4 regions of the Nonomuraea sp. NPDC050202 genome follow, and region 2 is predicted to be linked to each of the others. Evidence: riboswitches for the same ligand, from Rfam matches in the RefSeq annotation. Region 2 holds a riboswitch; each other region holds the start of a gene.
What was found. Region 2 has a riboswitch for thiamine pyrophosphate ahead of AB0I79_RS19280 (cytosine permease). Riboswitches for the same ligand answer to the same signal wherever they lie in the genome.

Region 1: another riboswitch for thiamine pyrophosphate. It lies ahead of AB0I79_RS01970 (FAD-dependent oxidoreductase); the one in region 2 lies ahead of AB0I79_RS19280 (cytosine permease).
Region 3: another riboswitch for thiamine pyrophosphate. It lies ahead of thiC (phosphomethylpyrimidine synthase ThiC); the one in region 2 lies ahead of AB0I79_RS19280 (cytosine permease).
Region 4: another riboswitch for thiamine pyrophosphate. It lies ahead of thiD (bifunctional hydroxymethylpyrimidine kinase/phosphomethylpyrimidine kinase); the one in region 2 lies ahead of AB0I79_RS19280 (cytosine permease).

Annotation. Positions count from the first base shown of each region.
Region 1 is NZ_JBFALF010000001.1:375,851-383,370, reverse strand. It holds gene AB0I79_RS01975 (FAD-dependent oxidoreductase) at 1-1,054, opposite strand, end outside; TPP riboswitch at 1,113-1,229, shown strand; gene AB0I79_RS01970 (FAD-dependent oxidoreductase) at 1,219-2,676, shown strand; gene thiS (sulfur carrier protein ThiS) at 2,673-2,873, shown strand; gene AB0I79_RS01960 (thiazole synthase) at 2,914-3,621, shown strand; gene pknB (Stk1 family PASTA domain-containing Ser/Thr kinase) at 3,863-5,788, shown strand; gene alc (allantoicase) at 5,881-6,825, opposite strand; gene allB (allantoinase AllB) at 6,826-7,520, opposite strand, start outside.
Region 2 is NZ_JBFALF010000006.1:80,340-87,859, forward strand. It holds gene AB0I79_RS19250 (GPP34 family phosphoprotein) at 1-428, opposite strand, end outside; gene AB0I79_RS19255 (TenA family protein) at 453-1,058, shown strand; gene AB0I79_RS19260 (DNA-formamidopyrimidine glycosylase family protein) at 1,089-1,967, shown strand; gene AB0I79_RS19265 (MFS transporter) at 1,960-3,372, opposite strand; gene AB0I79_RS19270 (helix-turn-helix domain-containing protein) at 3,493-3,882, shown strand; gene AB0I79_RS19275 (rhodanese-like domain-containing protein) at 3,879-4,202, shown strand; TPP riboswitch at 4,257-4,371, shown strand; gene AB0I79_RS19280 (cytosine permease) at 4,361-5,671, shown strand; gene AB0I79_RS19285 (methylated-DNA--[protein]-cysteine S-methyltransferase) at 5,675-6,250, opposite strand; gene AB0I79_RS19290 (PAS domain-containing sensor histidine kinase) at 6,345-7,520, shown strand, end outside.
Region 3 is NZ_JBFALF010000033.1:92,053-99,572, reverse strand. It holds gene AB0I79_RS48695 (cellulose binding domain-containing protein) at 1-957, opposite strand, end outside; gene AB0I79_RS48690 (universal stress protein) at 1,066-1,896, opposite strand; gene AB0I79_RS48685 (hypothetical protein) at 1,893-2,243, opposite strand; TPP riboswitch at 2,334-2,446, shown strand; gene thiC (phosphomethylpyrimidine synthase ThiC) at 2,439-3,983, shown strand; gene AB0I79_RS48675 (SDR family oxidoreductase) at 4,245-5,096, opposite strand; gene AB0I79_RS48670 (glycine betaine ABC transporter substrate-binding protein) at 5,137-6,093, opposite strand; gene AB0I79_RS48665 (ABC transporter permease) at 6,090-6,866, opposite strand; gene AB0I79_RS48660 (ABC transporter ATP-binding protein) at 6,863-7,520, opposite strand, start outside.
Region 4 is NZ_JBFALF010000036.1:104,028-111,547, reverse strand. It holds gene AB0I79_RS50695 (M28 family metallopeptidase) at 1-170, opposite strand, end outside; gene AB0I79_RS50690 (ATP-dependent DNA ligase) at 287-1,234, opposite strand; TPP riboswitch at 1,292-1,387, shown strand; gene thiD (bifunctional hydroxymethylpyrimidine kinase/phosphomethylpyrimidine kinase) at 1,381-2,184, shown strand; gene AB0I79_RS50680 (TenA family protein) at 2,181-2,861, shown strand; gene AB0I79_RS50675 (carbon starvation CstA family protein) at 2,914-5,037, opposite strand; gene AB0I79_RS50670 (hypothetical protein) at 5,041-5,382, opposite strand; gene AB0I79_RS50665 (S8 family serine peptidase) at 5,499-7,520, opposite strand, start outside.

The sequences.
Region 1 (7,520 bases), on a different contig from region 2:
CCACGGCCAGCACAGCGGCCAGAGTGCCGTCGCCGGCGAGCCACACGGCCGACCACTTGCCCTCGGGTTCGCCGCGATAGACGAGCCGGTCACCCGCGGGATGGTGGCCGGCGTACTGGAGCATGTGACCGAACTGCTCCGACCAGAAGTACGGCACCGGGTCGTACACCGCCTCCTCCCCCAGGAGCGTCGCGGCGGCGACCTCGGGGGCGTTGAGCGCGGTGTCCCAGTGCTCCACCCGCAGCCTGGTCCCCCAGCGGCGCGACCACCAGGCGGCGCAGTCGCCGACCGCGACGACGCCGGGCAGCGACGTGCGCAGGTGCTCGTCGGTGACGACGCCGTTGTGCAGGTCGATGTCGGCGTCGGCGAGCCATTCGACGGCCGGGCGCACGCCGATGCCGGTGACCACCACGTGGGCCTCGACGAACTCGCCGCCCACCAGCCGCACGCCGCCCTCGTCCACGGAGTCGACCATGGTGCGCAGCCGCAGGTCGATGCCGTCGTACCAGGGCAGCGTGCGCCCCCCGAGCTCGGCGCCGACGGCGGTCGAGAGCGGAGCGGGGGCGGACTCGACGACCGTCACCGCGCAACCGGCGCGGCGGGCCGCGGTGGCGACCTCGGCGCCGATCCAGCCGGCGCCGATGATCGCGACCCGGGCGCCAGGGACGAGCATGGCGCGCAGCTCGTGGGCGTCGTCGATGGTGCGCAGGACGTGCTGGGGGCCGTCGCCGGGCAGCCGGATCGGGTCGGCACCGGTGGCGATGACCAGGCCGTCGTAGGCGACCTCGCCCTCGGTGGTCTCCACGACGCCCGCGCGCAGCGACTTGGCGCCGACGCCCGGCCAGAATTCGACGCCGAGCCCGTCGAGGTCGGTGTCGACGAAGCTGCTGTCGGCCTCGCCCTTCAGCACCGCCTTGGACAGCGGCGGGCGGTCGTAGGGCCGATGCCGCTCCTGCCCGATCAGCGTGATCCGGCCGGTGAAGCCGCGCCCGCGCAGGGCCTCCACCGTACGCACTCCGGCCAGGCCCGCTCCCACCACCACGACATGGTTCACGGTGATGACCATAACGGGGGGCGTGCTCGGACGTCGCACCGAGGCCGTAGGCTGTTCGGGTAAGACGCGCGGGAGTCCGGCCGTAACCGGGCTGAGAGGAAGGCTTTGCCGGGCCTTCGACCGCAAGACACCTGATCCGGATCATGCCGGCGAAGGGAGCGCAAGTGGATGTGATCGTGGGTGGCGGGGTCGTCGGGCTCTCCGTGGCCTGGCGGATGGCACGCGCGGGGCGGCCCGTCACCGTGGTCGACCCGGCCCCCGGCAGGGGGGCCTCGTACGCGGCGGCGGGGATGCTGGCCCCGGTCAGCGAGGTGACCTACACCGAGGCGCCACTGCTGCGGCTGGGGGTGGCCTCGCTGCGCCGCTGGCCCGCCTTCGCCGCCGAGCTGGCCGCCGACGCCGGCCTGGCCGGGGACACCGGGCCGGGACCAGGCGCCCGACCGGGACCAGGCGCAGTGCCGGGATCGGGCGCGATGCCGGGACGAGACTCAGCGGCGGGACCAGGCTCAGCGCCGGGATCGGGTGCCGGCACGAGATCCGGCGGCGGGCCGGGATCGGGCGACGGGCTGCGGTTCCCCGAGGTGCGCGGGCTGGACCTGCGGGCGGACGGGACGCTGGACGTGGCGTTCGGGGCCGACGACATGGCGGCACTGGACGAGCTGGCCGCGTACATGGAGAAGCTGGGGCTGCCGGTCGAGCGGCTCACCGGGCGCGAGTGCCGCCGCCTGGAGCCCATGCTGGCCCCCTCCGTCCGCGGCGGCCTGCTGGCGCCCGGCGACGCGTGGGTGGACCCGCGCCGCGTGACGGCGGCCCTGCTGGCCGCGCTGGAACGGCTGGACGTCCCTCTGGTGCGGGCCCGGGCGACCGAGCTCCTGTACGAGGGCGGCCGGGTCGTGGGGGTCCGCCTCGCTCCCCCGGGCTCCGAGGACGGCCCGGGCCGCCAAGACCTCCCGGCCCACCCGTACACCACCGGCCCGAACACGACCGGCCCGGACATGACCGACCCGGACGCCACCCGGCGGGGCCCAACCCGCCGCGACGCCACCGGCCGGGAGACCACCTGGCGGGCAACCACCGGGCGGGACGCCACCCATCGGGACGCCTGTCCCCCCGAGGTGCGGGGCGAGCGGGTCGTGCTGGCGGCGGGGGCGTGGAGTGCCGAGCTGGCCGAGGTGCCGGTGCGGCCGGTCAAGGGGCAGATCATGCGGCTGCGCTCGCCGCAGCCGCTGCTCAGCCGGTGCGTACGCGGCACCGTGCACGGCTCGTCCGTCTACCTGGTCCCCCGGGGCGACGGCGAGCTCGTGGTCGGGGCCACGCAGGAGGAGATGGGGTTCGACACCAGGGTGACGGCCGGCGGGCTCTACGAGCTGCTGCGGGACGCCAGGGAGCTGGTGCCGGGCGTCACCGAGCTGGAGGTCGCCGACGTGGTGGCGGGGCTGCGTCCGGGGACGCCGGACAACCTGCCGCTGATCGGCCCGGGCGGGACGCCGGGGCTGGCGTACGCGACCGGGCACCACCGGGGCGGCGTGCTGCTCGCCCCGCTCACGACCGCGATCCTGCTGGGCGAGGAGAGCGAACTGGCGGCGCTGTGCGCGCCGGGGAGATTTCGGGAAATTTCATGATTGTTGTCATCAACGGCTCCACCCACGAGGTGGCCGACGGCACGACTGTGGCGCAGGCCGTACATACGCTGACCTCGGCCACCACCGGAGTGGCCGTGGCCGTGAACGACGAGGTGGTCACGCGCGGCGCCTGGGAGACGACGGCGCTGCGCGACCGTGACCGCGTGGAGGTTCTGACGGCGGTGCAAGGTGGATGATCTGATCATAGCCGGGGAGAAGTTCTCCTCCCGGCTCATCATGGGGACAGGCGGCGCGCCCTCGCTGGAGGTGCTCGACCAGGCGCTGGTGGCGTCCGGCACCGAGCTGACCACGGTGGCGATGCGCAGGCTCGATCCCGGCGCCCGCGGCTCCGTGCTGGACGTGCTGCGCGAGCGCGACATCAAGGTGCTGCCCAACACGGCGGGCTGCTTCACCGCGGGCGAGGCCGTGCTGACGGCCCGGCTGGCCAGGGACGCCCTGGGCACCAACTGGGTCAAGCTCGAGGTGATCGCCGACGAGCGCACGCTGCTGCCCGACCCGATCGAGACGTTCGACGCGGCCGAGCGGCTGGTGGCCGACGGGTTCGTGGTGCTGCCGTACATCGGCGACGACCCGGCGCTGGCGCGGCGGCTGGAGCAGGCCGGCTGCGCGGCCGTGATGCCCCTGGGCGCGCCGATCGGCTCGGGCCTGGGCATCCGCAACCCGCACAACATCGAGCTCATCGTGGAGGCCGCCTCCGTGCCGGTGATCCTCGACGCCGGCATCGGCACGGCCAGCGACGCCGCGCTGGCGATGGAGCTGGGCTGCGACGCCGTGCTGCTGGCCACGGCCGTCACCAGGGCGCAGCGGCCCGACCTCATGGCGTCGGCGATGAAGGCGGCCGTGGTGGCCGGTCGGCTGGCGCGGCAGGCGGGCCGCATCCCGCGCCGCCGCTACGCCGAGGCGTCGTCCCCGATGACGCCGTAAGGCCCCGAGGCATCGCACGCGCGACGCTGTGAGGCCCGAGGCATCGCACCTGCGACGCTGTTAAGCCCGAGGCGTCGCACCCCGCGGCGCCGTGAAGCCGGGAGCACCACCGATGCGGCCGTGGCCTCAGGGGCCGCTGGGGCCGTGAGGCCGGGGCGGAGGCGTTCGGACGGGAACGTCTCCGCATCGGTTTCGGGCGCCGAGGCCATGCCGGTGGCAAAACGCCCGTAAACTCAGCGGGGTGGATACGACGACTGCGGACCCCCTGGTCGGGCGGCTCCTCGATGGGCGCTACCGCATCGAGAGCCGGATCGCCCGGGGCGGTATGGCGACCGTCTACCTCGCGCTGGACATCCGGCTCGACCGGACGGTGGCGCTGAAGGTCATGCACCGCTCGCTCGCCGAGGACCCGGCGTTCGTCAGAAGGTTCATCGGCGAGGCCAAATCGGTTGCCAGCCTCTCGCACCCCAACGTGGTGCACGTCTTCGACCAGGGCACCGACAACGACGTCGTCTACCTGTCGATGGAGTACGTCCCGGGCCGGACCCTGCGCGACATCCTGCGGGAGCGCGGCAGGCTGCCCGCCCGCGAGGCGCTCGAGATCATGATCCCGGTGCTCGCCGCGCTCGGCGCCGCCCACCAGGCCGGGATGGTCCACCGTGACGTGAAGCCCGAGAACGTCCTGATGACCGACGACGGCCGGGTCAAGGTCGTCGACTTCGGCCTGGCCAAGGCGATCGAGGCGACCAACCAGACCCGTACCGGCGTGATGATCGGCACGGTCGGCTACATGGCGCCCGAGCAGGTCATCACCGGCGCCGCCGACGTGCGCAGCGACGTCTACGCCGCGGGCATCATGCTGTTCGAGCTGGTGACGGGGCAGCAGCCGTACGACGGGGAGACCCCGATGTCGGTGGCCTACCGGCACGTCCACGACACGGTCCCGGCGCCGTCGTCGCTGGTGCCGGAGGTGCCGCCGCTGATCGACACGCTGGTGGCGAGCGCGACCGCCCGCGAGCCGGAGCACCGGCCCGCCGACGCGACCGCGATGCTCGTGGCCGCCGTCGACGCGCACCGCATGCTGCCGCGCACGACCATCCCGCCGGGCACCGGCCCGGTCATGTCGCACTCCCAGCCGCTCGCCGCGCCCCCGGGCACGGCCTCGATGCCGTTCGGCGCGCCGTCGATGCCGCAGCCGGCGCCCGCCCACACGCTGATCCAGCCGCGGGCCGAGGCGGCCGAGCGGCGGCGCGGGTTCCGCCCCAACTGGTTCCTGGTCACGCTCGCCGCCGTGATGGTGGTGGCGGTCGGGCTCACGGGGTGGTACTTCTCCCAGCCCGAGTACGTCATCGTGCCGAACCTGGTCGGCAAGGACCTCACGGCGGCGGAGAAGAACCTCGCGGGCGCCGGGCTGCTGATGCGCAAGGCCGAGGGGCGGTACGACGAGAAGGTGGCGGAGGGCCTGGTCCTCAGCACCGACCCGGCGGCCGACGTCGAGCTGGAGAAGGGCTCCACGATCACGCTGGTGCTCTCGCTCGGACCCAAGCGCATCGTGGTGCCCAACGTCGAGGGCAAGACCCCCAACGAGGCCCGCGCCGAGATCGCGGGGGCCGGGCTGACCGTCGGCGTCGTCAAGCGCCTGGCCAACCCGGAGGTCGAGCGCGACAGGGTGATCCGCACCTCGCCGCAGTCGGGCGAGAGGCTCAAGGAAGGCGCCAAGGTCAACATCTACGTCAGCGCCGGGCTCACCATGCCCGACGTGGGCGGGATGCCGAAGGACCAGGCCGCCGAGTTCCTCAGCCGTCAGGGCTTCCAGGTGCAGGTCAACGAGGTCGACGACGACGCGGAGCCGTGCACGGTCATCGCCCAGGCGCCCAAGGCCAAGGCGGAGGTGGACAAGGGCGCACCGGTCATGGTGACGGTGGCGCGCTGCCAGACCGACATCTGGGACTTCTTCCGCAGGCACGGCGAGGCCAGGGACGGCGACCAGTTCGCCCTGGTGCCCGGGGTGATCGGCAAGAACGTCAACGACGCCAAGGCCGAGCTGGAGGCGCTGGGCTTCCGGGTGCAGGTGCAGCGGCTGGGTGGTGGCGGCGTGGTGCAGTACCAGCGGCCGCTCCCGAACAGCGAGCGCCCGGCCGGCAGCACCGTCTACCTCTGGCAGTGAGCCCGGCGCGCGTGCCCGGCGAGCCGGGCACGCGCGCGGGTCGAGCGCCCGGCCGCCGAGCGCGGGACTGCGGTGCTCCAGGCCGTCGGGCGTCAGGCCAGGTGGCCGTGCAGGCGGACCCTGGCCAGCCCGCCGTCCGGGTAGATGTCCACGCGCACGTGCGTGACCGGCTCCCTGGGCTCCAGGCGGAAGCGGTGCGGCGTGTCGGGCTGGAGGCGGGTCCTGGGCAGGAGCTCGACCTCGCGCTCCCCGTCCAGCCCGGTCAGCGCCACCGCGGCGGGCGCGTTGAACAGCAGGTTGGTGGTGTCGATCTCGGCCAGCCTGACGACGCCGCGCCCGGCCAGCCGGATGACGAGCCAGTCGTTGCCCCCGCCCCGCCGCCGGGCGGTCTCCCACCCTTCCGCCTGGTGCCTGGCCAGGCCGGGCGCGATGACGTTGTTGGGCGCGGAGTAGAACTCGTCGGAGCAGGCGGTGACGAGCCCGCCGTTGGCGAGCGCGGCCAGGTCGAGCCCGAGCCCGTCGTGGACGGTCAGGTCGGGGCGGGCCTCCCCGTGCACACGCAGCCGGGCGACGCCCCCGTCGGGGTGGATGGTGAGCCGTACGTGGGTGTACCGGCCCTCGTCGAGCACCTCGAAGGCGTGCTCGGCGTCCCCTCCGAGCTTCGACAGCGGCACGATCTCCGTCCACGGCGCCGCCAGCACCTCGGCCGGTGACGGATGCCCGCCGACGGACGCGGCCTCCACGGAGGCGTGGGTGGGATAGTTGCCCTTGAACCAGGACGTGTCGATCACCACCCCGCGGATCACGCCCGGCATCCCCAGCCGCACCAGGGCCCAGTCGTGCCCGGGCGCGCGCCTGCGCCGGGTCTCCCAGCCGTCGTACACCTGCCCCTTGTTGCCGAACGTCTCCGGCCGGAAGCCGGGCCTGCCGGGCCTGATCAGGCTCTCCTTCTCGGCGAACGACTCGTCGCTGGCGGCCACCACCGAGCCGCCGAAGGTGCGCAGGGCCAGGTCGGGCAGCGTGGTGAAGGAGCTCATCTATCGCCTTTCCAGGAGCAGTCGTCCGTGCGGCCGGCCGTCCACCGGCCGCCCGCGCAGCCAGGTGGTCAGGACGGCGCCCTTGAGGGTGCGGCCGTGGTAGGGGGTGACGGGGTTCTTGTGGTGCAGGCGGGCGGCGTCGACGAGGGTGTCGGCGGCGGGGTCGAAGGCCACGAGATCGGCATCGTTCCCGGCCTTGATCCCGCCTTTCCCGGGAATGGCCGCCAGGGCGGCCGGGTTGGCCGACATCCAGCGGACCACGTCCCCCAGCCCGTGCCCGCGGCGCGCGGCCTCCGTCCAGACCGCCGTCAGCCCGAGCTGGAGCGAGGCGATGCCGCCCCACGCGGCGGCGAAGTCGGGCACCTTGAGCTCGGCCGTCGAGGGCGAGTGATCGGACACGACGCAGCTCAGCACGCCCCGCGCCAGCCCGTCCCACAGCAGGTCGCGGTTGGCCCGCGAGCGGATCGGCGGGCAGCACTTGTACGCGGTCTCCCCCTCGGGCACCTGCTCGGCCGCCAGCGTCAGGTAGTGGGGGCACGTCTCGGCGGAGACCGGCACGCCGCGGGCCTGGGCCGCCTCCAGCACCTCCAGGCACTCGGCGCTGGAGACGTGCAGGATGTGCACCCGGCACCCGGTCTCCTCCGCCAGCCGCACGACCCGGGCGACGGCGCTGCGTTCAGCGGCGCCCGGCCGCG
Region 2 (7,520 bases):
CCGCCTCCGCTGGAGGAGTTGGCGGCCACGACGGCGGAGTTGATGGCGGCGATGGCCTGTGCCACCGCCGCGGCCGCCCAGGCGCCTTCGGCGATGTGCTTGAGGCGCTTCCTGTCCGCGCCGGGGAAGGCCTTGCGGCTGAGGCCGGCGGCGTGGACGAGCGCGATCAGCGCGGCGGTGCGGTCGTCGGGGCCGGCGCCCGCCAGGACGGCGTCGAGCTCCTCGTCGCCCAGCGGAGTCGGGTCCTTGACCACCAGCTTCCTGCCCATCAGCTTCCTGCCGGTCAGCTCCACCCGGTCGCGGACGGCCAGCTCCGCCAGGATCGCGCCGGCGACGGCCGGGTCGAGGTACATGGTGTTGATGAGCGGCTTGCCCTTGTCGTCGCTGTAGGCGAGCAGGAGGAGCTCCTCGGCGATCGTCACCGTCATGCCATGAACACTAATCTCCCAGCCATGAGCATTTCGGATAAGTTGCACGCCATTGGCCGCCCGTTGCTCCAGGCGCAGCTCGACCACGCCACGGTGGCCGGGATCGGGCGCGGGGACCTGCCGGAGCCGGTGTTCCGGTCGTGGCTGGAGCAGGACTACCTGTTCCTGCTGGACTACGTGCGGGTGTTCGCCAGGCTGGCCTGGCAGGCGCCGGACGCTCATCTGGGTGACCTGGTGGATCTGGCGCACACCACCTTCCACGACGAGCTGAGCCTGCACCGGTCGATGTCGGCGGAGTTCGGGGCCGATCTGGAAGGGGCGGTGAAGGGGCCGGCGTGCGCGGCGTACACGGAGTTCCTGCTGGAGTCGGCGAGCTCGTACGGGGAGGGGCTGGCGGCGCTGTACCCGTGCATGTGGGGATATTCGAACCTCGGGCGGATCCTGGCGGAGGACCCGCCCGAGGAGCCGCGGTACCGGGCCTGGGTGGACACGTACGCGGATCCGGGGTTCGCCGCGCTCACGGTGCGGATCGGGCAGATGATCGACGAGGCCCGGCCGGATCCGGCCCGTGCCGAGGAGCTGTTCACCGAGGGGATGACGCACGAGCTGGCGTTCTGGGACGTGCCGTAGCCACCGGGTGGGGACACGTACCCTGGTGGCATGCCCGAACTTCCCGAAGTGGAGTCACTCACCCACTTCCTGCGCGAGCGGGCGGTGGGCCGCACGATCCTCGGCGTCGACGTGGTCGCCATCCAGGCGCTCAAGACGTTCGATCCGCCGGTCACGGCGCTCGGCGGGCTGACCGTCACGGCCGTGGCCAGGCACGGCAAGTTCCTCGACCTCGACTGCGACGGCCTGCACCTGGTCATCCACCTGGCCCGCGCGGGGTGGCTGCGCTGGCGTGACGACCTGTCCGGCGCCAAGCCGGTACGGCCGGGCAAGGGGCCGCTGGCGGTACGGGTCAGGCTGGCGCCCGACGACGAGGGCCTGGCGCCGGGGTTCGAGCTGACGGAGGCGGGGACGCAGAAGCGGCTCGCCGTCTATGTCACGAAAAATCCGGACGAGGTGCCCGGTGTCGCGGCGCTCGGCCCCGACCCGCTCGCCGAGTCCTTCACCGTCGACGCGCTCAGGCGCATCGTCGGCGGCAACCGCACCCAGATCAAGGGCCTGCTGCGCGATCAGAAGGTGATCGCGGGCATCGGGAACGCCTACTCCGACGAGGTGCTGCACGCCGCCAAGATGTCCCCGTTCAAGATCGCGGCCACGCTGACCGACGCCCAGGTCGCCGATCTGCACGAGGCCATCGTCACCACGCTGCGCGACGCGGTCGAGCGCGCGCACGGGCTGGCGGCCAAGGACCTCAAGGCGGAGAAGAAGTCGGGCCTGCGCGTGCACAACCGCGCGGGGCAGTCCTGCGACGTGTGCGGCGACACGATCAGGGAGGTCTCGTTCGCCGACTCGTCGTTGCAGTACTGCCCCACCTGCCAGACAGGCGGCAAGCCACTGGCCGACCGCCGCCTGTCCAAGCTGCTCAAGTAGCGCTCAGCACCTGCTCCTCGGCGGGCTTGCGGGCTCGCGCGCGCAGGCCGGCGACGGCGATGACGGTGGCCAGCAGCGTGGCCGTGACGGGCACCACCAGGGCCGTGCGCATCGCCTCCAGTCCGGCCTCGGCGCCCGTCGCCGCGCCCAGGGCGGCCACGTTGACGGCGGTCACCATCGACAGGCCCAGGGCCGCGCCGAACTGGAACGAGGAGTTGATCAGGCCGCCGGCCAGGCCCTGCTCGTGCTCGGCGATGCCGTCCGTGGCCACGATCGTCAGCGGGCCGTAGACGAAGGCGAACATCAGGCCGATCAGCAGCATCGACGGCAGCATGGCCGCGTACGTCCAGTCCAGGCCCACCCCGAGGAACAGCGCGTACGCCAGCAGCCCCGACACCAGGCCGCCGAGCACGACCTTGGCGTTGCCGTACCGGTTGACCAGCCACGGCGTGAGCGTGGGGGCCAGCACCACGTCCGCGGCGGCCGCCAGCAGGGCCAGCCCCGTCTGGATGGTGGACCAGCCGCGCAGCTCCTGCAGGTAGAGCGTGATCAGGAACTGGAAGCCGAAGAACGAGGCCGTGAGCAGCGCGGCCATGACGTTCGCGCGGACCAGCGGGCCCGAGCGCAGGATCCCCAGGCGGACGAGCGGGCTGGCGGAGCGGCGCTCGACGGCGACGAAGAGCGCGAGCAGGGCCAGGCCCGCGGCGAAGGCCGCGGCCGTCAGGAGCGGGCCGTCGGAGGGGTGTTCCAGGCGGACGACGCCGTAGACGAGCAGGATCATCGCCCCGGTGATGCTGATCGAGCCCGCCACGTCGAAGCCGCCCGTAGCCGCCGGGCGCTCCCCCTGATCCTTGATCAGGGGGATGGCGGCGATCAGGATGACCAGCGCCAGCAGGACCGGGGCGAAGAACACCCAGCGCCAGCCGATCGCGGTCAGCAGCCCGCCGATCACCAGCCCGAGCGCGAAGCCGCCCGCGGCCGTGCCCGCGTAGATGAGCAGGGCCCTGTTGCGCTGCGGGCCCTCGGGGAAGTTCGTGGTGATCAGGGACAGGCCGGCGGGCGTCATGAACGCGGCGGCCACCCCGGTGACGAACCTGGCCACCAGCAGCACCCACCCCTCGTCCGCGAAGCCGCCCAGCCCGGAGAACAGCAGGAACACCACCAGCCAGAACAGGAACATCCGCCGCCGCCCCAGCAGGTCGGCCGCCCGGCCGCCGAGCAGCATGAAACCGCCGTAGCCGAGCACGTACGCGCTCACGACGCCGCTCAGCATGCCGGTGGACAGCCCGAGGTCGGCCCGGATGGACGGGAGGGCGACGTTCAGCATCGCCACGTCGATGCCCTCCAGGAAGATGGCTCCACACAGAACGATCAGTACGCCCCAGGTACGGGCGGTGACAGGCACAACAAGCCCCCGGTTATGAATAGGCAGTCGGTTATCTCTTGTAACCGCCCACATCATGCGACAGCATGAAATCTCGTGGAAGACGGCACTTTCAGATCACTCAGTTACTGCGAAGGCACCGTGGACGACGACTACGACGCGCGCCAGTGGGACGTGCGGGAGGACTGCGAGGTCCGCCAGATCCTCGACCGCATCGCCGACAAGTGGTCGCTGCTGGTGATCGCGCTGCTCGACTGCCAGAGCCTGCGCTTCACCCAGCTCCGCCGCGAGATCGACGGCATCAGCCAGCGCATGCTCAGCGTCACCCTGCGCCAGCTCGAACGCGACGGCCTGGTCACCCGGACGGTCCACCCGGTCGTGCCGCCTCGCGTGGACTACGCGCTGACGCCGCTCGGCCGGACGCTGCACCAGACCATCAAGTCCCTGGTCACCTGGACCGAGCAGCACCAGGAGGAGATCATCGCGGCGCGTGCCGCCTACGACGCGCGGCGCGAGATGATGGAGTCATGACCGTTCCTGAGATCGAGGCCACCGCCGTTCCCGCAGACGCTTACCTGCTCGACGTCCGCGAGCAGGACGAATGGCTGGCCGGGCACGCGCCCGAGGCCGTGCACATCCCCATGACCCAGATCCAGGGCCGGGTCGACGAGGTGCCCGCCGACCGCACCGTCTACGTCGTCTGCCGGGTGGGCGGGCGGTCCATGAACGTGGCGGCCTGGCTCAACCAGCTCGGGCGCGACGCGGTCAACGTGGGGGGCGGCATGCAGGCGTGGGAGTCCGCGAGCAAGCCGATGGTCAGCGAGACGGGGCAGCCGCCGTACGTGGCCTGAACCCACCCACTATGGCGGTTCAGCCGCCATTGAGGCATGATGAGGGCGCAAACTACAGATCGTCGCGGGAGCTCGGGGTGCCGGGCTGAGAGGGCAGCTACCTAGCCGCTGCCGACCGCCTGAACCTGTCCGGGTAATGCCGGCGTAGGGAGTGTGCGATGACGCATGTCGCCGACGAAGTTCCGCTGACACTCGAAGGCCGGCCGCCGAAGACGCTGGGCGTGCTCGACCAGGGCGCGCTCTGGGCGAACCTCGGCGTCAGCCTTCTCGGCTTCTCCGGGGCGATGTTCCTGGTCAACCCGCTGGGCAACGCCCCGCTCAGCCTCGCGGCGGCGCTCGTGGCGACCGTGGTCGGCAGCCTGATCGGCACGGCGATGGTGGGCCTGTCGGCCGTTCCCGGGACGCAGACGGGGCAGCCTGCGATGGTGCTGCTGCGCGGGCTGTTCGGAGCGAAGATCTCCTACGTGCCGACGGTGCTGAACATCGTGCAGATGCTCGGCTGGGGCGCGTTCGAGCTCTGGGTGATCGCCATGGGCGCCGGCGCGATCTTCCCCGCGGTGCCGTACGCGGTGTGGGTGATCCTGGCGGGGGTGCTGACCACCGCGCTGACGATCTGGCCGCTCGGGTCGATCCGGGTGCTGCGCCGGTACGTGACGATCGGCGTGATCATCGCGATGGTCTGGTTCACCTGGTTCTTCCTGCGGCAGGCGCCGGCGCAGGAGGGCGGCTCGTGGACCGCCTTCCCCGCCGCGGTCGACTACGTGATCGCGCTGTCGGTGTCGTGGGTGCCGATGGCGGCCGACTTCGCCCGGCACTCGCGCTCCACCGGCGCGGCCTTCACCGGGGTGGTCGGCGGTTACACGCTGGCGCAGGTGGCGTGCCTGGGGCTGGGCGTGTACGCGGTGGCCATCGCGGGCAACGCGGACGCCGTGTTCGGCACGTTCGTCGCGGTGCCGCTGGGGGCGCTGTTCTTCGCCATCCTGGTGCTGCGCGAGACCGACCAGTCCTTCGCCAACGTCTACTCGACGACGGTCTCGCTGCAGAACCTGATGCCGCGCGTGGACCGGCGCGCCTTCTCCGTCGCCATCGGGGTGCTCACCGTCGTGATCGCCCTGCTCGTGGACGTGACGTCGTACGGCGCGTTCCTGGGCGTGATCGGGGCGGTGTTCGTGCCGATGTTCGCGGTGCTGGCCGTGGACTACTTCCTGCTGGGCGGCGCCCGCCGCTGGAACACCGAGGAGAACGCGCCCTCCCGCTGGTCGATGCTGGTGCCGTGGGCGCTGGGCTTCGTGGCCTACTGGCTGACGACCTCGACACCGACCGTCGCGGCGTGGGACGGCTTCTGGGCGGGCGTGCGCGAGGCCATCGGCTTCACCCGGCAGGTGTGGATGAACGGCGCGCTGGGCGGCGCGCTGGTGGCCGCGCTGGTCACGCTGCTCATCGGCCTGCTGCTGCGCGGGCGCCGGTGAGGGCTACCTGCCCGCGTCGACGGTACGCCGCTCGACGTTGAGCAGGTGCTGCTTGGCGGCCGGACCGCCCGCGTAGTCGCCGAGCGCGCCGTCCTCGCGCACCACCCGGTGGCAGGGCACGATCACGCAGACGGGGTTGGAGGCCAGCGCGTTGCCGATCGCCCGCAGCGCGCGCGGCCGGCCGATGCTCTCGCCGATCCGCTCCAGCGTCGTGGTGGTGCCGTAGGGCACGGCCGTGGTCTTCTGCAGCACCGAGCGCGCGAACGGCGTGGCCAGCGCCAGGTCCACCGGCGTGGTGAACGTGCGCAGCCGCCCGGAGAAGTACGCGTCGAGCTCCCTGCGCACCGGGTCGAGCCGCCTGGCCTCAGGCCCGATGAAGCTGCCCACATGCCTGGTGACCAGCTCGTACACGTCGTTCTCCGCCTCGAAACTGCACGCCGCGATGCCCTTGCCCGTCACGGCCAGCACCAGCCTGCCCACGGCGCCGTCGTAGGTGCCGAAGGCGATGTCGGGCGGTGTCTCACCCCGATAGGTGCTGGAGGTCACCCGCAACAGGGCATCGAGATCGTTGCTCGACATGCCTCGCACCCTCCCACCGCCGGGAATCACCGTGACCGCAGCGTATCGGACGGATCTCCCGACGCACCCACCGCACCGCGTGCACTATGGAGTAGTGGGGGACGAATGGGCCGGTAGTGACGATGAGATCGCTCGCGCGGCGCTCGCCAGCTCGCCCAACGCCGTCGTGGCGCTCGACCGGGACCAGAGCGTGCTGGTGTGGAACGCCGCGGCGGAGCGGGTGTTCGGCTGGAGCGCGGACGAGGTGATCGGGCGCAGGGCGCCCATCGTGCCGGACGAGCTGACCACCGAGCACACCGCCGCGCTGGAGCGGGTACGCACCGGCGAGCCCGTGTCGCTGCGCACCAGGCGCCTGCACAGCAACGGCACCCTGCTCGACCTGCGGGTGGACATCAGCGCGTTGCGCCTGGGCAGCGCCGTGGGCGGCTACGTGTGCGTCTACCACCCGGCGCTCGCCGACCACGTGGCCAGGGAACGCGGGGCGCGCCGGGCCAGGCTCGTGCGCCGCCTCACCGACGTGGTCGGCGACATCAACTCCGAGCTGGAGCTGTCGGCCGTGCTGGACCGGATCTCGGCCAGCCTCACCGAGCTCACCGGCGCGGACGCGGGCGGGTTCGTGCTCATCGAGGGCGAACGGCTGCGCCTGGTCAGCACGTACCAGTTGCCGGCCTCGATCAGGGGGACCACCACCGAGCTGCGGACGAGCCTGGTGGACAAACTTTTACGCACGGGCAAGACCGTGCTGCTGGAGTCCCACGGGCTGGACGGCCTGGTGTGGGCCCGGCTGAGCGGGCTGCACACGATCGCGCTGGGGCTGGCGGCCGTGGGCGGGCGGCCGTACGGCGCGCTCTACGCGCTGTTCGCCAACAGCACGCCCGGGCATGTCGAGCTGGAGCTGCTGGAGCTGCTGGCCGGGCACGCGGGCATCGCGGTCGGCAACGCGGTGGCCTACCAGGAGGCGGTGCGGCAGCGGGCGCACGAGCGGGCGGTGTTCGACGCCAGCGCCGACGGCATCGCCGTGCTCGACCAGGCCGGCCGGGTCGTGCGCTGGAACCCGGCCGCGGCGGAGCTGACCGCGCTGCCCGGCGAGTCCGTCATCGGCGGGCCGCCGCCGTTCCCGGTGCCGGGGGCCGGGGAGAAGGGCACCTTCCAGCTCGACAACGGGCGGTGGCTGGACGTGGTCAGCGCGCAGATCGAGGAGACCGGCGAGTTCGTGGTGGACTTCCGCGACGTGACCGCGGCCAAGGAGCTGGAGGAGGCCAAGGACCTG
Region 3 (7,520 bases), on a different contig from region 2:
CCACGAGGCGTTGCGCACGGTCACCGAGGACCCGCTCGCGCTCAGCGTGCCGCCCCAGAGCTGGGTGATCTGCTGACCGCCCGCGTACGTCCACGCCACGGTCCACGCGGACCTGGACGTGGTTCCGGTGTTGGTGACGGTGACCTCGCCCTGGAAGCCGCCCTGCCACTGCCCGGTGGTCTTGTACGTGGCCGCGCATCCACCCGGGGGCGGAGGCGTGGTGGTGGTGACGGTGGGCGTGGCGGTGCCGCCGCCGGCCAGGGCGTCCACCAGCGCCGGGTACCACTTGTCGGACATCTTCTGGTCACCCGAGGCGTTCGGGTGCACCCCGTCGTAGGTGTCGGTGCTCGTGCTGAAGCCGGTCCACTGGTCCACCACGACGATCGGCGACTGCGGGGTGGTGGTCGCGGCGGCCCAGGCGGGGATGGCGTTGTTGAAGTTCACGGTGCGCTGGGCGCATTCGGCGCAGGAGGACGGGTTCATCGGGATGATCTTGGCGACGAGGATCTTCATGTTCGGGTTGCTGGAACGCATCTGGTTCACCAGCGTGGTGAAGGAGCCGAGGATCGTCGCCGGCGCGATGTTGCTCCACACGTCGTTGGTGCCGAAGTGCATCAGCACGATGTCGGGCCGCGTGGCGGAGAGCCAGCCGGGCAGCAGGTTCTGGCCGGCCACGTTGGTCGCGAGGTAGCCGCCGTGTCCCTCGTTGTCGCCGTCGTGGGCCACCCCGCAACCCTGCGGCGGGAGGGTGCCGACGAAGTCGATGTTCGTGTGGCCGGCGCTCTGGAGGCGGTTCCAGAGCAGGGCCCGCCAGCAGCCGGGGGATCCGGTGATCGAGTCGCCCAGGGGCATGATCCTGATGGGGGCGGCGCTGGCCGTGGCCGTCGCGGTGGCGAATAACACCGCCGCGGCCAGGGCCGCCAGCGCGGCCAGCACGGAGCCGGTCTTGCTGCGCATCGTGTGCTCTCCCGTCGTAAGCCTGCGCAGATCGTAGGAGCGGCGGCTCGGCGCCGGGAAGCGCGACGATCATGGCGCGGTGCTGACCTGGGAGTACGGATGTAACTTTCAGCGGCGTACCACCGCGAGCGGGCACGGCGCGTGGTGCAGCAGGGCCTGGCTGATCGAGCCGATGAGCATCCCCGCGAGCTGCCCGTGCCCCCGCGACCCGACCACCAGCAGGTCGGCGCGCATGGAGGCCTCCTTGAGCACCTCCACCGGATGCCCGTGCACGACCTCCGCGATCACGTGCACGCCCGGATGCCGCTCCCGGTGCCCGGCCAGCGATTCCTTCAGCGCACGCAGCGTGTCCTGCTCGCTCTCGCGGGAGGCCGGCTCGAAGCCGCCCGGATGGGGCCAGGCCCAGGCCCGTACGGCCCGCAGCCGCGTGCCGCGCAGCTCGGCCTCGGCGAAGGCGAACTCCAGCGCCCGCGTGGCACCGGGTGAGCCGTCTGCCCCGGCCACGATCTCACCGCGCCGGTACGCGGGCGGCTCGTGGATCAGGACGACGTCCGTACGGGCGTGCGCCGCCACCCCGTACGCGACCGATCCGATCAGCAGCCCCCGCACCCCGCCGATCCCCCGGCTGCCCACCACCAGCAGCTTGGCCTCCTGGGACGCCTTGACCAGCGCCGAGCGGGGGTCGCCCGGCAGCAACACGCGCTCCATGCGCACCTGCGGCCACACGCGTCGCGCGCGGTCGCAGGCGGCGGTGAGCACGGTCTCGGCGCCGTCGCGCATCCACTGCGCCACCTCGGCGTAGTGGACGGCGCCCTCGCACACCCACTTCGGCACGGCGTGCGCCACGGTCAGCGGCTCCTGCCGCAGCTCGGCCTCGGCGGCGGCCCAGCCGGCGGCCTCCAGCCCGGTACGGGAGCCGTCCACACCTACGATGATCATGACAGTGCGTAACACTCCACCTCGGCACGGCGGAACGGCAGCCCCTGTGCCTCGGAGTCGCGGGCGCACCTGCGCTCGGACTTGCTGAGCTTGAGCGTGCCGCAGACGGTCACGCCGGAGTACGTCCGGCAGTCGAGCGCCGGGTCGGCTCTGCCGACGCGGTACATGCGCTCGACCGCGGCACGGCACTTCGCCTTTCCCGTGTCGGAGTAGCGGCACTGGGCGATCAGAGTGTCGTACTGTTCCTGGCTGACTTCGTGCTGATCCATGCCGTCCCCGGCGGCTGCGGTGGCGCCGGACGCGGCCATCACGACGAGTAGTCCTGCGACAGCGGCGAATCTCTTCATGTTTCCCCTGATGGGGACCGTACCGCTCACGGCGATCGCCAAACCTCCGCGGCGAGGTTTCGGGCGTGGTGGGGCGTGGGTACGATCACCGCCGTCCAACGCGGGAGCCCGGTGGGGACCGGGCTGAGAGGACGGCTGACAGCCGCCGACCGCCAGAACCTGCTCCGGATAATGCCGGCGAAGGGAGTTTGCGCGATGACGAACGCGCGCTTTTCCAAGGTCTACACCGGTGAGCTGCGGGTGCCGATGCGCCAGGTGCACCTGTCGAACGGCTCGTCGGTGACCCTGTACGACACCTCGGGCCCGTACACCGACCCCACCTACGAGCCGGACCTGCGGCGCGGACTGCCGCGCCTGCGCGAGCGGTGGATCCGCGAGCGCGAGGAGGCGGGGCAGCCGGTCACGCAGGTCGGGTGCGCCCGGCGCGGGCTGGTGACCAGGGAGATGGAGTTCGTGGCCGTGCGCGAGGGCGTCACCCCCGAGTTCGTACGCGAGGAGGTCGCCGCGGGCCGGGCCATCATCCCCGCGAACGTCAACCATCCCGAGTCCGAGCCGATGATCATCGGCCGCAACTTCCTGGTGAAGATCAACGCCAACATCGGCAACTCCGCCGTCACCTCCTCCATCGAGGAGGAGGTCGAGAAGATGACCTGGGCCACGCGCTGGGGCGCCGACACGATCATGGACCTGTCCACCGGCGCCGACATCCACGAGACCCGCGAGTGGATCCTGCGCAACTCGCCCGTCCCGGTCGGCACCGTGCCCATCTACCAGGCGCTGGAGAAGGTCAAGGGCCGGCCGGAGCTGCTGTCGTGGGAGGTCTACCGCGACACGCTGATCGAGCAGTGCGAGCAGGGCGTCGACTACGTGACCGTGCACGCGGGGGTGCGGCTGGCGCACGTGCCGCTGACCGCCGGGCGCAAGACCGGCATCGTCTCGCGCGGCGGCTCCATCATGGCCGCCTGGTGCCTGGCGCACCACCGCGAGAGCTTCCTGTACGAGAACTTCGCCGAGATGTGCGAGATCCTGGCCCGCTACGACGTGTCGTACTCGCTGGGTGACGGCCTGCGTCCCGGCTCGATCGCGGACGCCAACGACGAGGCCCAGTTCGCCGAGCTGCGCACGCTGGGCGAGCTGTCGGGGATCGCCCGCGAGCACGACGTCCAGGTGATGATCGAGGGGCCGGGCCACGTGCCCATGCACAAGATCAAGGAGAACGTCGACCTGCAGCGCGAGCTCTGCGACGACGCCCCGTTCTACACGCTCGGCCCGCTCGTGACGGACATCGCGCCCGGCTACGACCACATCACCTCGGGCATCGGGGCCGCCATGATCGGCTGGTACGGCACGGCCATGCTCTGCTACGTCACCCCCAAGGAGCATCTCGGCCTGCCGGACAAGGACGACGTCAAGACCGGCGTGATCACGTACAAGATCGCCGCGCACGCCGCGGACCTGGCTAAGGGCCACCCGCAGGCCCAGGCGTGGGACGACGCGCTGTCGGACGCGCGGTTCGAGTTCCGCTGGGAGGACCAGTTCGACCTGTCGCTGGACCCCGAGACGGCGCGCTCGTTCCACGACGAGACGCTGCCGGCCGCGCCCGCCAAGACCGCGCACTTCTGCTCGATGTGCGGGCCCAAGTTCTGCTCGATGCGGATCAGCCACGAGATCAGGCAGGCGGGGTACGCGGAGAAGGCGGCCGAGTTCCGCCGGCTCGGCGGCAACATCTACGTGGAGTGACCCTTTGTCCCATGTCCGAAACCGCAGGTCTGGACAGAGATGACGTGGTGTCCGGCTCTTCCGGTGGCAACGTGACAGGTGAGCCCGGCGCGGCATGGCGAGCGCCGGGGATTCCCGCGACCACCGGAAGAGAGGATCTCTCGTGTCCTTCGCTGCTCGTATGGCCGGTCTTCGCAACCGGGCGGCCGTCGGCGGCGACGGCAAGGGGCACAAGACGTTCCAGACCGCCTCGATCGTGTCCGTCAAGGACGCGGGCCGGGCCTAACCCGGCAGCGTCTCGCCGCCGATCGGGGCCAGCACCTCGCCCGTGTAGTACGACGACAGCCGGTTGGAGGCGAAGAAGACGTACGAAGGGGCGATCTCGTCCGGATCGGCGGCCCGCCCCATCGGCACCTGCTTGCCGAACTTCTCCACCTTCTCCTCCGGCATGGTCGCCGGGATCAGCGGCGTCCACACCGGTCCCGGCGCGACGGCGTTCACCCGGATGCCGCGCTCGACCAGGTTCTGCGCCATGGAGTAGGTGAAGGCGTTGATGGCGCCCTTGGTGGCGGCGTAGTCGATCAGCGACTTGTTGCCGCGCAGGCCGTTGATCGACGAGGTGTTCACGATGGCCGCGCCCTCGCGCAGATGCGGGAGCGCGGCCTTCGTGACGCGGTAGTAGCTGTGGATGTTGACCGCGAACGTGTGCTCCCACTGCTCGTCGTCCAGCTCCTCCAGGCCGCTCACGGGCTCCTGGTAGGCCACGTTGTTCACCAGCACGTCCAGGCCGCCCAGCTCGGACACCGCCTGCTCCACCACCGAGGCGCAGTGGGCGCGGTCGCCCAGGTCGCCGGGCAGCAGCACGCAGCGCCGCCCGGCCTCCTCGACCAGCTTGCGGGTGTGCGCGGCGTCCTCGTGCTCGCTCAGGTACGCGATCGCGACGTCCGCGCCCTCCTTGGCGAACGCCACCGCGACCGCCCTGCCGATGCCCGAGTCGCCGCCGGTGATCAGTGCCTTCTTGCCGCTGAGCAGGTCACGGCCCACGTAGTCGCGCATCTCGTCGCGCGGCTCCGGCGCCATCTCGCCGGTGTGGCCCGGATAGGGCTGTTTCTGGGGTGGTGGTGTTTGCGACATGTCCAGCGGCCTGCCCTTGATCGGGTATGCCTAACGCCAGCTATTTCACGAATCCCTGTGACCTGAGCCAGTCGCGGGCCACCAGCACGGGCACGTCGCCGTCCACGTCCACCTGGGCGTTGAGGGCGCGCATCACGTCGTCGGTCAGCCTCGCGCTGATCGGCGCGAAGATCCGGGCGATCTCCGGATGCGCGTCGGCGACCGGGCGGCGCAGGGTCACCGCCGCGTTGTACAGCGGGAAGAAGTGCCTGTCGTCCTCCAGCAGGACCAGGTCGAGGGCCTTGATCCGGCCGTCGGTCGTGGTGACCATGCCGAGCGTGCACTGGCCGCCGGCGACCGAGTTGTACAGGACGCCGACCGACAGCCTGCGCACGTTCCCCCTCGGGACCTCCTTGCCGTAGGTCAGGCCGTAGCCCCTGAGCATGCCGAGGAAGCCGTCGTCGCGGCCGAAGGTCTCGTGGTCGACGCAGAACGTGCGCCGCGCCACGGGGACCTTCGTCATGTCCGAGATCTTCCTCAGCCCGTACCTCTCGGCCGTGGCTCGGGTGACGCCGATCGTGTAGCTGTTGTTCAGCGGGGCCGGTGGCAGCCAGACGATGCCGTTCTCGCGCAGGTCCAGGTCGCGTACGGCCTCGTACTGCCGTGTGCGATCCGGGATCGGCTTCGCCTGGCCGAGGTAGGTGATCCAGCCGGTGCCGGTGTACTCCCACATCAGGTCGGCGTCGCCCCTGGTCAGCGAGGCGCGCGCGTTCACGCTGCCCTGCACGTTCGTCTGGTCGGCCACGTCCGCGCCGGCGGCGGTGAGGGCGAGCACCGCGATCTTGCCGAGCACGAGCTGCTCCGTGAACTCCTTCGACGTCACCCGGATCCGCGCGCCTTCGAGGCCGGGCACCGGCCGGATGCTGCCCGGCTCGACCGGCGGCACGAACGACGACGCCGGCCGCAGCCCGCACGCCGTGACCGCGACGAGCAGCAGCACCGCCATGAGCACCCTCACGAGAGCCCCTTCGGCGACAGGTAACGCTGCGCGAGCCCGGCCAGCCAGTCGATGAACAGCGCGAGCACCGCGATCAGCACGCACCCCGTGACCAGCACCAGGTTGCGCTGCGTGCTCACCCCCGCGGTGATCAGATCGCCGAGCCCGCCGGAGCCGATGAACGCCGCGATGCCCGCCGTGCCCACGTTCAGCACCAGCGTGGTGCGCACCCCCGACAGGATCACCGGCACCGCCATCGGCAGCTCCACCTTGAACAGCACCCCGGCCGCCGACATGCCGATGCCCCGCCCCGCGTCCACCAGCCGCGGGTCCACCTGCTCGACGCCCACCATCGTGTTGCGCAGCGTCGGCAGCAGGCTGTAGGCGAACAACGCGACCACCGCCGTCCAGAACCCGATGCTGAACAGCACTGCCAGCAGCACCACCAGGCCGACCGCCGGGGTGGCCTGGCCCAGGTTCACCAGGGACAGCACCACGGGCGTCGCCCTGCGCAGCGCCCGCCTGGTGAGCAGCACGCCCAGCGGCAGCGCCACCACCAGCACCAGCACCGTCGAGAAGAACACGAGCTGGATGTGCTCCCAGGTGCGTCTGAGGAGGAACGTCAGGTTCAGCGAGCCCCGCTCGATGCTGTCGAGCGGCACCACCTGCGTGTAGACGACCATCGCGACGCCGACGACCAGGTAGCACAGCGGCGGCAGGAGCACGTGCCACGACCGCCCGATCCGCGGCTCGGGGGTGGTGGCCTCCCTGGCCGCCGCGCTCTCGACCGTCACGGGGCCTCGCCCCTGCGCAGGCGGCGCTCCCGCTCGCGGGCCTTGATGCTCTGGATCGCGTTCTGCACCGTCGCCAGCGACAGCGCCCCCGCGTACGCCCTGCGCCTGCCGAGCACGGGCAGGAAGTCGGTGTCGGCGTTGAGCAGCGTCTCCAGGGCGTCCTGCAAGGTCATGCGGTGGCCGATCGAGCCGGTGATGGGCTCGCCGGCCGTGCCGACCGGGCCGTGGACACCTTCGAGGTCGCTCAGGGCGACCCACCTGAGCGGGCGGCGCATGCCGTCGAGGACCAGCGCGTAGCCGCGGCCGTCGAGCTCGACCTCGCGCACCAGGTCGCGCGCGTCCATGTCCTCCGTCGCGTACGGCACCTGGTCCAGCTCGATGTCGCCCACCTGGGTCAGGCGCAGCAGCCGCATCGAGGAGCCGCCGCCGAGGAACTGCTCGACGTACTCGCTGGCCGGGTTCGTGAGGATCTCGGCCGGTCTGGCGTACTGCACGACGTGGCCGGGGCGCTGCATGATCGCGATGTGGTCGCCGATCTTGAGTGCCTCGTCCACGTCGTGGGTGACGAACACGATCGTCTTGGCCAGCTCCTCCTGCAGGCGCAGCAGCTCGTCCTGGATGCGCTCGCGGCTGATGGGGTCGAGCGCGCCGAAC
Region 4 (7,520 bases), on a different contig from region 2:
GCGTCGGCGATGGCCTGGAACGCGTCGAGATGCTTCTTGACGTTGGTGCCCTTGACCTTCTTGACGAGCACCTTGGCGAAGGCGTCGTCGAGGCCGCCCGCCTGCGCGGGCACGGCCGTGGCCAGGGGTAAGGCGAGGACGGCGATCAGGACGGTGATGATTCTTCGCATGCAGGTCCCCCCATGGGTTACCAGGAACGCGGCCTTTCCCCCCGAGGCGCCGCTGCCCGAACGTAACCCGGCGAAGAATCAGCGTGAAGACCCACTATTGTCGCAAATATGCGACATCACTCCTCGCGCCGGGCGCGGGCGCGCCGCTTGCCCTCGTGCATCGCCTGCACGCGGGCGATCGGGATCGTGTGTCCCTCCTCGATCAGGTCGGCGGGCAACCGCTGCGGCCCGGGCATGTGCTCGGCCCACGGGTCGGCGTCCTTCAGCAGCCCCGGCGCGGTGCGCACGGTGAAGTCCCGCGGCGACACCCGCTCCAGCTCCGACCAGGCCAGCGGGAAGGAGACGGGCACGCCGGGCCGGATGCGCGGGCTGTAGGCGGCCACCACCGTGGCCCCGCCCGCCCGGGTGGAGTCGAGGAACACCTTGCCCTCGCGGTCCTCCCGGATGAACGCCGTGGTCGCCAGCGTCGGGTCCAGCCGCTCGGCCCGCGCCGCCAGCGCCCGGGTGGCCGCCGCGAGGTCGTCCATCGCCGTGCCCGCCACCACGGGCACGAACACGTGCACCCCCTTGGCGCCGCTCGTCTTCACCGCGCCCGCCAGCCCCATGTCCTCCAGGGCCTGCCGGACCAGCAGCGCACCGCGCACCGCCAGCGAGAAGGAGTCGTCGTGCTCGGGCGGGTCGAGGTCGAGCACCAGGTGGGTGGCGTGCTCGCCGGCGAACAGCGCCGGGTGGTACTCCACCGCCCGCTGGTTGGCGAACCACAGCAGCGTCTTCCTGTCGTCGCACAACGCGTACGTCACCTGCCTGCGCGACGCCTCCGCCCACATGGACACCGACCGCACCCAGTCGGGGGCGTACTTGGGCAGGTTCTTCTGCATGAACGGCGCCTGCCCCGGGCGCACGCGGACGACCGAGAGCGGGCGGTCGCGCAGCACGGGGATGATGCGGTCGCGGACGGCGTCGAGGTAGTCGACCAGGTCGCGCTTGGTGGCGTCGGCGCCGTCGAACAGCGGCTGGTCCAGGTTGGTCAGATCGACCCCGTCACGCGTCTCATCAGCGGCCACCCGCCCTACGATGCCGATCCTCGAACGTGTGGTCAACAACGACGCCTGTTAGAGTAGGCCGTTGACGCGGGGTGCCCGGAGGGCCGGGCTGAGATCACACCCGTCGAACCTGATCTAGCTCGTACTAGCGAAGGGACGTCACAGCCGTGAGCGCTGTTCCCAAAGTCCTGTCCATCGCGGGCACCGATCCCAGCGGCGGCGCCGGGATCCAGGCGGACCTGAAGACCTTCTCCGCGCTCGGCGCGTACGGCATGACCGTCGTCACCGCGCTGGTCGCGCAGACCACCACCGGCGTGACCGGCATCCACGAGGTGCCGGCCGAGTTCGTGGCCCAGCAGCTCGACACGCTGCTGACCGACGTGCCGGCCGACGCCGTGAAGATCGGCATGCTGGGCAACGCGCCGCTGATCAAGGCGGTGGCGGCGGCGCTCGACACCTACCGGCCCGCGTACGTCGTGCTCGACCCCGTCATGGTGGCCAAGAGCGGCGACCGGCTGCTGCCCGCCGACGCGGTGGCCGCGCTGCGCGAGACGCTGCTGCCCCGCGTGCACCTGATCACCCCCAACCTGCCGGAGGCGGCCGACCTGCTCGGCGAGAAGCCGGCCGCGAGCCTGGCGGAGATGCACGACCAGGCGCAGCGGCTGCGGGCGCTGGGCGCGCGCCAGGTGCTGCTCAAGGGCGGCCACCTCGACGGCGACACGTGCGTGGACGTGCTGGCGACGCCGGAGGGCACGATCGAGCTGGCCGCGCCCCGCGTGGACACCAGGAACACGCACGGCACGGGCTGCACGCTGTCCTCGGCCATCGCGGCGCTGCGCCCGCGCCACGACGACTGGGCGGGCGCGGTGCGGGCGGCCAAGGCGTACCTCACCGAGGCGCTGCGCGCGGCCGACAGCCTGCACGTCGGCCACGGTCACGGCCCTGTCCACCACTTCCACGCCATCTGGTGAGCGCACAGGACATGTTCTGCGACGACGTCTGGCAGCGCACGGCCGAGCTGATGCGCGCCGTCCACGAGCACCCCTTCATCACCGCCCTCGGCGACGGCACCCTCGACCGCGAGCGGTCCGGGTTCTACATGGTGCAGGACGCCCGCTATCTGGAGGCGTTCTCCAAGGCGCTGGCCACGGCCTCCGTCCGGGCCAGCGCCGCGGACGACGCGGCGTTCTGGGCGCAGAGCGCGCACACGGCGCTGGCGGCCGAGCGCATGTTGCACGCCGGGTACATCGAAGAGCTCGACGCCAAGGGCCCCACCTCGCCTACGTGCCTGGCGTACTCGTCGTACCTGCAGGCCACGGCCCTGACCGCGCCCTACCCGGTGATCGCGGCGGCGGTGCTGCCGTGCTTCTGGATCTACCAGGACGTCGGCACGGCGCTGCTGGAGCGCGTCGGCGACACCGCCGGCCACCCGTACGGCAAGTGGATCTCCACCTACGCCGACCCGGGCTTCGCGGCCTCCGTCGAGCAGGCCAAGGCCATCGCCGACCGGCTCGCGGCCGCCGCCGGCCCGGACACCCGCGAGGCGATGGCGCAGGCGTACTGCCGGGCGGCGGCGTACGAGTGGATGTTCTGGGACAGCGCGTGGCGGCGCGAGAGCTGGCCCACGGAGCGGTGGCTGACCGCTTAGGGCGGCCCGCAGAGCGGTGGCTGACCGCTTGAGGCGGCCCGCGGAACGGTGGCTAGCCGCTTGAGGAGGCCCTGGCGATCATCTCCTTCTCCTCGCGGGTGGCGATGAGCCCGGCGGGGGCGTAGATCTTCGACTCCTCGAACGGCGCCTCCGTGCTGGGCAGCGGCTCCCGCAACCGGATCGCCTTGATCCACACGCGGGCGGCGTCGAGGATCACCACGATGATCAGGATCGCGAACAGCGCCGCCAGGATGCCGTCCACGGTGGAGTTGACCACGATCTGCCGCATCGCGCCGGTCGTCTTGGCCGGCGCGAGGAGCTGCCCCTGGTCGAGCGCCGTCTGGTAGCGGTCGCGCTGGGCGAAGAAGCCGAGCGTCGGGTCGGGCGAGAACACCTTCTGGTAGCTGGCGGTCAGCGTGACCGCCACGTCCCAGGCCAGCGGCACGCCCGTCACCCAGGCCCATTTGAGCCGCCCGCTCTTGATCAGCAGGGTCGTGGCCACGGTCAGCGCCACGGCGGCCAGGAGCTGGTTGGCGATGCCGAACAGCGGGAAGAGCTGGTTGATGCCGCCGAGCGGGTCGTTGACGCCCTGGTAGAGGAAGTATCCCCAGGCGGCCACGACCACGGCGCTGGTCACGACCAGCCCCGGCCACCAGCTCACCCGCGAGATCGGCTTCCACAGGTTGCCCAGCGTGTCCTGGAGCATGAACCGCCCCACGCGCGTGCCGGCGTCCACGGTGGTGAGGATGAACAGTGCCTCGAACATGATCGCGAAGTGGTACCAGAACGCCTGGAGACCCGCCCCGCCGAGGAAGCCGGAGAAGATCTGCGAGATGCCCACGGCCAGCGTGGGCGCGCCGCCCGTCCTGGCGATCAGCGTCTCCTCCTGCACGGCCGCGGCGGCGGCCTGCAGCTCTTCCGGCGTGATGACGAAGCCCATGTTCGTGACCGCCTCGGCGGCGGTCTGCACCGTGGCCCCCACGACGCCCGCCGGGGAGTTCATCGCGAAGTAGAGGCCGGGGGTCAGCACGCAGGCCGCCGTGATCGCCATGATGGCCACGAACGACTCCATGAGCATGGAGCCGTAGCCGATCATCCGGACCTGGGTCTCCTTCTGGATCATCTTCGGCGTCGTGCCGGACGAGATCAGCGAGTGGAAGCCCGACAGCGCCCCGCAGGCGATGATGATGAACACGAACGGGAACAGCGACCCGGCGAACACCGGGCCCTGCCCGCTGAAGGCGAAGTCGGTGAAGGCCGTGGTCTGCAGCGGGGGCGCGGTGACGGCGATGCCGATGGCGATCAGCACGATCGTGCCGATCTTCATGAACGTCGACAGGTAGTCGCGCGGCGCGAGCAGCATCCACACGGGCAGCACCGCCGCGACGAACCCGTACGCGATCAACCACAGCGCCAGCGCCGACGGGCTCAGCGTGAAGAACGGCGCCCAGCTCGACCCCTGCACCCAGCCGCCGGCCACGATCGACAGGATCAGCAGCGCGACCCCGATGACCGTGGTCTCGACGACCTTGCCCGGCCTGATCACCCGCAGGTAGAACCCCATGAACAGGGCGATCGGGATCGTCATCGCGATCGAGAAGACGCCCCACGGCGACTGCGCCAGCGCGTTCACCACGACCAGCGCCAGCACGGCCAACAGGATGATCATGATGGCGAAGACCGCGATGAGCGCCGCGGCCCCGCCGATCGGCCCGATCTCCTCGCGGGCCATCTGCCCGAGGCTCCTGCCGTTGCGGCGCATGGAGAAGAACAGGATCACCATGTCCTGCACGGCCCCGGCGAAGATCACCCCCGCGATGATCCAGATGGTGCCGGGCAGGTAACCCATCTGGGCCGCCAGCACGGGCCCCACCAGCGGCCCCGCGCCGGCGATGGCGGCGAAGTGGTGACCGAACAGGATCCGGCGGTCGGTCGGCTGGTAGTCGATGCCGTTGTCGAGCCGCTCGGCGGGGGTGGCCCTGCGGTCGTCGGCGCGCAGCACCTTGCGCACGATGAAGCGGGCGTAGAACCGGTAGGCGATGGCGTACGAACCGAGCGCGGCGCACAGCAGCCACACCGCGTTGACGTTCTCGCCTCTGGACAGGGCGAGCACGGCCCACCCCACGGCGCCGACGATGGCCACCGCCGTCCAGATGATGATGGAACGCACCTTCACCGATTACCTCCCGTAGTGAGGGCCATAGAGGGGGCGGCCCAGACAGCAGCGCAGACCGGCGTCCGGCGGCAGATCGGAGACGAAGCGCCGCCAGCGCCACAGCGGGCGGCAGTCGATCGTGACGGGGAGGTCGGCGAGATGCAGCCAGGCGGTCGGATGGGCGAACACCAGGTCGGTCGGCCCCAGCGGGCGGGCCCGGCGGGGCAGCTTGGCCCGGCTCAACGCCCTGACCGAGAATTCCCCCGCGTCCGCGCAGCAGAGGCCGGTCACATGCCAGTCGAAGAAGATCACTTCTCCGTCGCGGAGCGCTTCACGGGCTGCGGAGGTGAGCGTGATACGGGACATCTGGGGCTCCTGAAGATCAGGCAGCTCAGAATCAACACGGGCTTACCCGCCGTGGTCACTTCCGAAACGGCAGGAGCGCCCCCCGTTTTCCCGGGAGGCGCTCCTGCGTCAGAAGGTCACTGCTTCCACGGCTCGAAGTACGCCACCGTGGCGAAGTCCACCTCCAGCGCGAACGGCGGGGTGCCGCCGGTCGCGCTGGAACCCGTCACGAAGATCCGGACCCCTTCGGCGCCGGTCGCGTCCACGGCCAGGCCGTGGGCGTTGTCCGAAGCGCCGACCGCGCCGTCGTAGCGGCCCACCCAGAGCTGCTCGCCGCTCCCGGCCTCGTACGCGACGGTCACGTAGTCCGTGCCCTTCGCCTGGTCGTCGGCGCTCTGGCCGGCGATGACGACCTTGCCGCCGTCCGGCGTCACCCTGACGGCCCAGGCGTAGTCCTCGTTCTTGGCCTGCCTGTCGAAGCGCTGCACCCAGGACCGCTGCCCGGTGGCCGCGTCGTAGGCGAGGGTGGTGAAGTCGGAGCCGGTGCCCTCGCCGGTGGTGTTGCCGGTGACGTACAGCCTGCCCTGGGCGAGCGTCAGGTCGTGCGGGGTGTCGCTCTGGCGTCCCGGCCCGTCGTAGCGGTCGGCCCACAGCTCCTTGCCTGTGGCGGTGTCGTACGCGACCGTCATCACGTCGCTCTGGGTGTCCTGCGTGTCGATGCTGCCGGTGAGGTAGACCGCGCCGGCGTCGGCGGCCATGCCCGAGGGCACGTCGATGCCGTTCGCCGGGCCGTTGTGCCGGGCCGTCCAGAGCTGCCGGCCGGTGGCGGCGTCGTAGGCGACCGTGCCCCAGTCGGAAAGGCCTGTGCCCTCCTCGCCCTGGCTCTGGCCGCTGACGAAGAGCTTCGTGCCGTCGGGGGTCAGCTCGATCACGCGGGCGTCGTCGGTGCCCTTGCCGGGGCCGTCGTAGCGGGCCTGCCACTTCTCCTTGCCGTCGGCGGTGTCGTAGGCGGCGACGAAGTAGTCGGCCTCGCCGTTGTCGCCGACCGTGGTCATGCCGGTGACGTAGGCGGTCCTGCCGTCGGGCGCGACCTTCACCCCGTTGGCGTGGTCGGCGTGCGCGTTCGCCGCGGTGTAGCGGGCCGTCCAGAGCGGCCCGCCGGAGGCCGCGTCGTAGGCGAGCGTGACGGCGTCGGTGCCGGTCTCCGTGCCGGCGCTGATGCCCGCCACGAACAGCTTGCTCCCGTCGGGGCTCAGCTCCAGCGCGAACGGCTCGTCGTAGTTGCCCGCCGGGCCGGCGTAGGTCCTGCTCCACAGCTCCTTGCCGGTGGCGGCGTCGTAGGCGACGGTGGCGATGCTCGGGCTGAGCAGGCCGGGCGTGGAGCCGTAGCTGGCGCCGGTGACGTAGACCCGCTTGCCCGCGGGGTCGTTGACGATGAACTCGGCGGTGTCCTGGCCGCCCGCGACGCCGTACGTGGCCGCCCACTTCTCGGGCACCGGGCGCACCACGACGGGCGTGCGCACGGTGTGCTTGCGCTCCTTCCACGTGAGCTGCCCGCCCACGTAGGCGTTCATGGGGGCCGTGGTCCGCGTGAACGTGACCGTGAACGACTTCGTCTGCCCGGCACGCAGCGTCAGCCGGCTCGGCGACACCTTGGCCTCGATGCCGTCGAGGCCGGTGACCGAGGCGGTGTACGTGGCGGTCGAGCGGCCCACGTTGGTCACCTCGCGGGTCACCCGCTGCGTGCCGGGGAGCCTGCCGACGGCGATCGAGGGCACGTTCAGGTCGCTGGGGTCGAAGGAGTGGCCCTTCTCCGCCAGCGCGTCGCACACCTTCGGCTCGACGGCGTTGGTGCTGCCGCACAGGAAGGCCGTCCAGTCCTCGATGCCGCTGTCGTAGACGAGGCCGGGGTCGGCGGCGCTGTTCGGGGTGACGTGCCCGGCGCCCTGGCCGAAGATGACGGACGGGTCGGTGGACGGGCCGTCCTTGACGTCGGAGCCGCTGGTCATCAGGGCCGACTTGACGGCCATCGGGGACCAGCGCGGGTGGAGGTCCTTCAGCAGCGCGGCCAGCCCCGCCACGTGCGGGGCGGCCATGGAGGTGCCGCTGGAGACGTTGAACTCCAGCCCGTTCGCGCCCGGCGGCGCGTACGCGGCCAG